DNA from 2 places in the Brevibacillus sp. FSL K6-2834 genome. Region 2 is predicted to be linked to the other one. Evidence: a T-box and tRNA genes for the amino acid it is inferred to sense, from the RefSeq annotation. Region 2 holds a T-box; the other holds one or more tRNA genes.
What was found. A T-box is a leader RNA that pairs with one kind of tRNA and senses whether it is charged. The one in region 2 lies ahead of NST96_RS09370 (valine--tRNA ligase), so its partner is inferred to be a tRNA-Val.
Positions count from the first base shown of each region.

Region 1: it encodes a tRNA-Val, which carries the amino acid that the T-box ahead of NST96_RS09370 (valine--tRNA ligase) is inferred to sense. The anticodon was not compared.

Region 1 covers NZ_CP151945.1:3,846,275-3,849,685, reverse strand. The annotation lists gene NST96_RS19040 (alpha/beta hydrolase-fold protein) at 1-507, opposite strand, end outside; gene NST96_RS19035 (phosphatidylglycerophosphatase A) at 865-1,434, shown strand; tRNA gene NST96_RS19030 (tRNA-Ile) at 1,612-1,688, shown strand; tRNA gene NST96_RS19025 (tRNA-Val) at 1,729-1,804, shown strand; one part of gene NST96_RS19020 (IS3 family transposase) at 2,127-2,511, shown strand; one part of gene NST96_RS19020 (IS3 family transposase) at 2,511-3,411, shown strand, end outside.
Region 2 covers NZ_CP151945.1:1,903,952-1,907,362, reverse strand. The annotation lists gene NST96_RS09370 (valine--tRNA ligase) at 1-1,649, opposite strand, end outside; T-box leader at 1,688-1,941, opposite strand; gene NST96_RS09365 (STAS domain-containing protein) at 2,012-2,317, opposite strand; gene NST96_RS09360 (ATP-binding protein) at 2,413-3,411, opposite strand, start outside.

The DNA.
Region 1 (3,411 bases), 1.9 Mb from region 2:
GACATGCAACGGTACGGGGAAGTCGGACTCCTGCACCCGGCGGTTGAGGGCGGCGTCCATAGCGGCGGACTGGCAGGCCACCTGGCCGAAGGTATGAGGATAGGAGAGCGCTGCAAACAGCGAGACGACGCCTCCCAAAGACTCGCCCAATAGCGTGCGGGCCATGCCCAGCGGGTGGGTGGAGTAGCGGCTGTCTACGGCGCTGACGACTTCGTCCGCGAGAAAGCGCAGGTACTTTTGGTGTTCCGCCCCGTCCGGGTGGTAGCGGGCGTAGCGGCGTTCTTTGTCTACGGGAAGGAAAACGGAGATGAGATTCGGGATTTCCTTTTCCCGGTGCATTTCCTCAAGCAGAGTGGCGAGACGTCCCATTGACAGGTAGTCGTCGCCGTCCTGGACATACAGGACCGGATAGGAATAGAGCGGGGAATATCGCTCCGGCAGGTAGACGAGGAGACGCTCCGTCGTCCCCAGGTGTTTGCTGGTGAGGATCAGTTCGTCAAGTGCCACTGCGTTGTCCTCCTTTGGGGTGTTGGTTTTACTGTAGCAGAAAGGGAAGGGGGAGGAAAATAGCTTTTTGGGTTGTGGGGAAGAGAGCGGGCGAATTGCTGGGGCGTGGGTGTTGGAGGATGAAATTGTTGGGGGTGGTTTTCGTATTATACAGTCGTGTGGGGGGCTGGAGAGGCTGGGGGTGTCTGGGGGAGAGGTGTTTTTTGCGGGAGTGGGGGAGGTGGGGAGCCTTTCGGCTCCTTGGTTTGGATGGAGGGTGGGTTTCGACCTTGCGGCCGAAGATTGTCGCAATTTTGTCACCTTGTGATACTATGTAACATAGGTGACTTCACTTAATGGTGGAAGGGGTTGTCTTACATGAAGAAGCAGGTACACAGCAGCGAAGTCAGAAAAGCCGCATTGGATCGTTTGGCAGAGCGCGGTGTGCGCGTAGAGGATATCGCGGAGATCGTATATTTGATGCAATCGCCCTATCATCCTGACCTGACCATGGAACCGTGCATCGAGAGCGTAAAGGCTGTTTTGGAGAAAAGGGAAATGCAGCATGCCATCCTCGTGGGCATTGAGCTGGATACATTGGCGGAAAAGGGCCTATTGTCCGAGCCGCTGCAGTCGATTATCGCCTCCGATGAAGGCTTGTTTGGCTGCGACGAAACCTTGGCGCTCGGTTCGGTGTTCGGGTACGGGAGCATTGCGGTAACGACGTTTGGACATTTGGATAAGCATAAGATTGGCGTGATCAAGCGGCTGGATACGAAGACATCCGGTGGAAAAGTGCATACGTTCCTGGATGATTTGGTCGCGAGCGTGGCGGCGAATGCCTCAAGCCGGATGGCTCATCGGTTGAGAGATGAGCAGGAGCAGTCGGAGGTGCTGGCTGCGGGGCAGATTCGAGTGGAAGGCAAGGCTGTGGATGAGGCTGGGTGACCTTTAGTTGTGCCTGGTTGATAGGTGGAGTGAAGGGGCATCCCTATCGGGATGCTCCTTGATTTTGCAGGGTTTTTGATGGTGGTAAAATTTTTTGAAAGAAATTTTGTTTTTCCTCTTGAAATCGGAAAAGAAATCCTGTATATTAAAACATGTGATCGACGTCCGGTACGATTCGGGCCCTTAGCTCAGTTGGTCAGAGCGGTCGGCTCATAACCGATTGGTCGTAGGTTCGAGTCCTACAGGGCCCACCATTGAACGTATGTGGTGAAGTCACAATAGCAAATATCCCATGATCCGGTAGCTCAGTTGGGAGAGCACCATCTTGACAGGGTGGGGGTCGCTGGTTCGAACCCAGTCCGGATCACCATACTTCAAAAGAAAGAACCCGTGTTTGTTTAAGGGTTTTTTCTTTTTATGCCTTCCTTTTTGCTTGTTTCCCCATTAAAAAATGAAATAATGGTTTCTGCCATTCAAGAGGGCCAACTACCGAACCTAGTAGGATACTAAATTACGCCTGCACTGTGGAATGCACATTCTTGGCTCTTGTTTGCGTAAAGAGACAATTAAGAGAATAGTTTTTATAACCCCCTTGAACTGTGACCCGCAAGAGGGACACTTTAAAAAAGTGTCCCTCTTGCGGGTCATTTGTGTTTTAATCAATTTATTAGAAATGGGCGAGGTATAAATTAATGGGCAAAACCAGAGGAACTTCAAAGCTTTTTACGGAACATGAGATCAAACAATTGGAGCTAAACCCGAATGTGATGCACGTAACGGCCAAAAGTATCACGTATGCACCGGAATTTAAGATTGCTGCTGTAAAGGCATATGAGGAAGGGTACACCCCAATGGAAATCTTCCGTAAAGCAGGCTTTGACCTAGACGTCATTGGCCACAAGAAACCAAAACATTGTCTGAAGCGTTGGCGTAACACGTTCACGACTCACGGTGAGGAAGGACTTTTAGAAGAACGTCGCGGAAAGGGAAGCTCGGGTAGAAGGCCGACCGGAGAGCTTTCTGCGGAGGAAAAATTGAAACGTGCGGAAGCACGCATCAAACTGCTAGAGGCGGAAAACGAGTTTCTAAAAAAGCTCGATGCGCTCGAAAAGCAGAAGATGCTGAGGAAGCCTTAACCCCCTCCGAGCGCTATCAAATCATCAACAATACCTTACGTCAATACAACCTGCATTTTATGACCCGCTACCTGTGTAAAATGGCAAACGTTAGTGCGAGCGGCTATTACCGTTGGCTTCGTGCCGAGGAAACTCGACAACTACGTGAGGATGCAGACGAGGTCGACATCAAGCTTATCAGGGAGCACTTTTACGCTCTCCGTGGCAAGGCAGGAGCATTAGTTATCAAAATGCGACTTGAGCGTGAAAGCGGCGTGATCATGAACCATAAAAAGATCCGTCGATTAATGAGAAAGTATAAGCTTGTGGCTACGATTCGACAAGCAAATCCGTATCGAAAATTGGCCAAAGCAATACAAGAGCATAAAACATGTCCAAATCTGTTACAACGTCAGTTTGATCAAGGAGAACCTGAACGAGTACTGCTCACAGATATTACGTATATGTATTACGGTAATGGTCAATGTGCCAACCTTTCGGTAGTCAAAGATGGAGCAACGAAACAGATTTTAGCCCACTATCTCTCCTCTTCCCTGGAGCTCTCTTTGGTGAAGAGGACTTTAAAACGGCTATTTCATCGACTGGATGGCAATATTCATCCCGAAGCGATTCTTCATTCTGACCAAGGTATGCACTATACACATCCTAAAATTCGCCGCTTGATCAGGAAAGCTGGCTTCAAACAGTCAATGTCCCGCAAGGGAAACTGTTGGGACAATGCCTCTATGGAGTCGTTTTTTGGACATATGAAGGATGATCTGGAGTATAAGACAGGTCAAACGCTTCAAGAGTTGAGAGATCGAGTCGACAGCTATATCAGTTATTACAATTCGGAACGGTA
Region 2 (3,411 bases):
ATTACTTCCATCGGGTCAACCCCGTTGCCCAGCGACTTGGACATTTTCCGTCCTTCGGAGTCCCGAATAATGCCGTGAATCAAAACGGTGTCAAACGGATTTTTGCCGGTAAATTCGAGTCCGCTGAAAATCATCCGCGCTACCCAGAAGAAGATGATATCGTAGCCGGTAACCAGTACATTGGTCGGATAGAAGTACTTCATATCCTCTGTCTCTTCCGGCCAGCCCAGCGTCGAGAATGGCCAGAGGGCCGAGGAGAACCAGGTGTCGAGAACGTCCTGATCCTGCACTAGCTGATGGCTGTGGCAGTGCGGGCACTCACCTGCATCTTCGCGGGAAACGATGGTCTCGCCGCAATCCTGGCAGTACCAGGCCGGAATCCGGTGGCCCCACCAGAGCTGGCGGGAGATGCACCAATCGCGGATATTCTCGATCCAGCGCAGGTAGTTTGTCTTGAAGCGCTCCGGCACGAATTTGACACTGTCCTCGCTGTACGCGTTGGCAATCGCCGCATCTGCCAGGGGCTGCATTTTGACAAACCACTGGGTGGACAGATACGGTTCAACGACGGCATCGCTGCGTTCACTGTGTCCAACCTGATGGATGTGCTCCTCGATCTTGAACATGACGCCTTGTTCGGTCAAGTCCTTGATGATTTGCTTGCGGCACTCAAAACGGTCCAGCCCTTTATAGCCAGCCGCATTTTCGTTCATCGTCCCTGATTCGTCCATGACGACGATTTGCGGAAGCTGATGTCTTTGACCGAGCTCAAAGTCGTTCGGGTCATGGGCCGGTGTAATTTTTACGGCACCGGAACCAAACTCAGGGTCTACATAGTCATCTGCCACGATCGGAATTTCCCGGCCAACGATCGGCAGAATGACGGTTTTGCCGATCAGATGCTTGTAACGCTCGTCTTCGGGATGAACGGCTACTGCCGTATCACCAAGCATGGTTTCCGGACGCGTCGTCGCCACTTCGATGTAGCCGCTTCCGTCTGCCAATGGGTAGCGCATGTGATGCAGGGCGCCCTTTACTTCTTTATAGATGACCTCGATATCGGACAGGGCCGTGCGGGCAGCAGGGTCCCAGTTGATAATCCGATTGCCGCGGTAAATGAGTCCTTTTTCATACAGACGTACAAATACCTCGCGAACGGCACGGGAAAGTCCTTCGTCCATCGTAAAGCGCTCGCGCGAGTAATCAAGGGCAAGACCGAGCTTTTCCCATTGCTCGCGAATATGCTCGGCGTAGATGTGCTTCCATTCCCACACCTTCTCGAGGAATTTTTCACGTCCCAGATCGTGACGGGAGATGCCTTCCTCGCGCAGCGTCGCTTCTACACGAGCTTGCGTCGCGATACCGGCGTGGTCCATTCCCGGCAAAAACAGCGCACTGTATCCCTGCATGCGCTTGGTTCGGGTGATGATGTCCTGCAGTGTCGTGTCCAGGGCATGGCCCAGGTGCAGCTTTCCCGTTACGTTTGGCGGCGGGATAACGATTGTAAACGGACGTTTCTGGGGGTCTCTCTCTGCTTTGAAAAAGCCTTTTTCGATCCAGTACGGATACCATTTGGATTCGGCTGCCTTTGGATCGTAGTTTTTCGGCAGCAGCTGATCAATGTCATTGGTCGCTTGTTGATTCGACATGGCAATGCCTCCTTAAGAAAATAAAAAAACCTTCCATCCCAAAGGACGAAAGGATTGTTTCGCGGTACCACCTTTGTTAATGCAAGCCTTCGCATCCATTGCCGAAGTGCCGCATTCACTCTGACAAGATAACGGTTGTTAGCCGGTCGCGGCTACAGCACAAAATATGTGCATTCACCGAAACAACTCCCGGGCGACCTTCGACCAATCCCTTCCTTAGAGAATCTCGCAGCTACTGATTCTCCTCTCTGCCAAGGCGTCCTGGTCTACTCTTCCCGTTCACAGCAATCACTTTGTTTCATTTCATGTCAATCGTATTATATACAATCCAGGTGCAGCCCGTCAAACCCGGTTTCACCTGGCTAATTCACGGTGATTCCGAGCGCTTCCGCAAATCCAAGGACGTGCAGGATGTCCATTATTTCTTCGCGTACATTGATGATCTCTACCCGCTTTCCCAAAGCGAGCAAATCTTTCGTCGTAAAAAACAGATTGCCGATGCCGGAAGAATCGACGAACGTCACATCCCGAAAATCAACCGTAACCGAGCCGTTTCTTTCTCCGTATTCGCGCAATAGATTGCCGACCTTGTCACCTACAGCCATGTCCAATTCACCGGCAAAGTAAAGGGTAGCCTGTCCGTTCGTTTCTGTTGCCTGGAAGTCCATGCACACATACTCCTCTCACGCTTTCATTCTTTATTTATGTAACGAATTACCCCGTTATCAAGTTACCCAAGTTTTTCTATTTCCAAACATCGGAATTAACCGATCATACACTCTAAAATCAACCTCGTACCAGATGGAGAGGTGCCCAGACATACCCGGTCGCAAAACTGGAGCATGGCGTGAAAGCCAACCCCCAGCGAATGCTTGCTCGAGTAGCCTTGTCGCAGTGTCGCTCTCGGCAGCTCCTCCAGGAGAATTCCGTTCCCGTGATCATGTACAATGACACGTACTGTATTTTCCGCAGATGCGAGGTGGATGGTCACGGTCCCGCCGGTGCCATGCTTCAACGTATTCGTCGCCGCTTCATTGACAGCCACGACATACTGGAACTTCCGCTTTTCCTCTACCTGGAGCGCATCCATGATCCGCCTGCACTCCGTTCTGAGGAATGCCAGGTCTTCCGCCGACTGGATCAACACCGTTGCCAGCTTCAGTCCGTCTTCGGCCAGTACCGTCAACTCCGCATCTGTCAATAAAACAAGCTTGTCCTGGGTGACTGCCCCCAAGACCTGCTTGTACATGTCCCATTCTTTTTGCTGGCGCCGACGCTCTTCGGCAATGGCCTCTGTCACATCGATCAACGCCAGTCCACAGGTCTGATCCGGCAGAGGGGAGGCATACATTTCGTACATCTTGCTGCCATCGGACGAGACCAGCTGCTCCCTTACAGAAGTGCCGCTCTTTATGGCCTCTAGAGCTACTCGCCTCATGTCCCCTTCCATCAATTCTTCTGTCCGCTGGGCTCCAATCGGTCTTATGTCTCCATTCTCCATTACGTACAAGTAAATGCTCTGCACCTGACGCAAGATAGAGAGCTTTTGCAGCTCTTCCTTGATGAGGCGGTGCCGTTCATCCTCTGGCTCTTTCAACTCGGCCAGCATGTCTGTCGGTTGCTTTTCCGCACTATGATGCCATTGCAGGAATTCCTCCATGAGCAATCGCCCCAAAACCTCTTCCCGGCGAAGCACTTTTTCGATATCCAGCACATAGTAGGGAACATCGTGAATTCCTTGGAAAGCGTTCCCAATAATCCG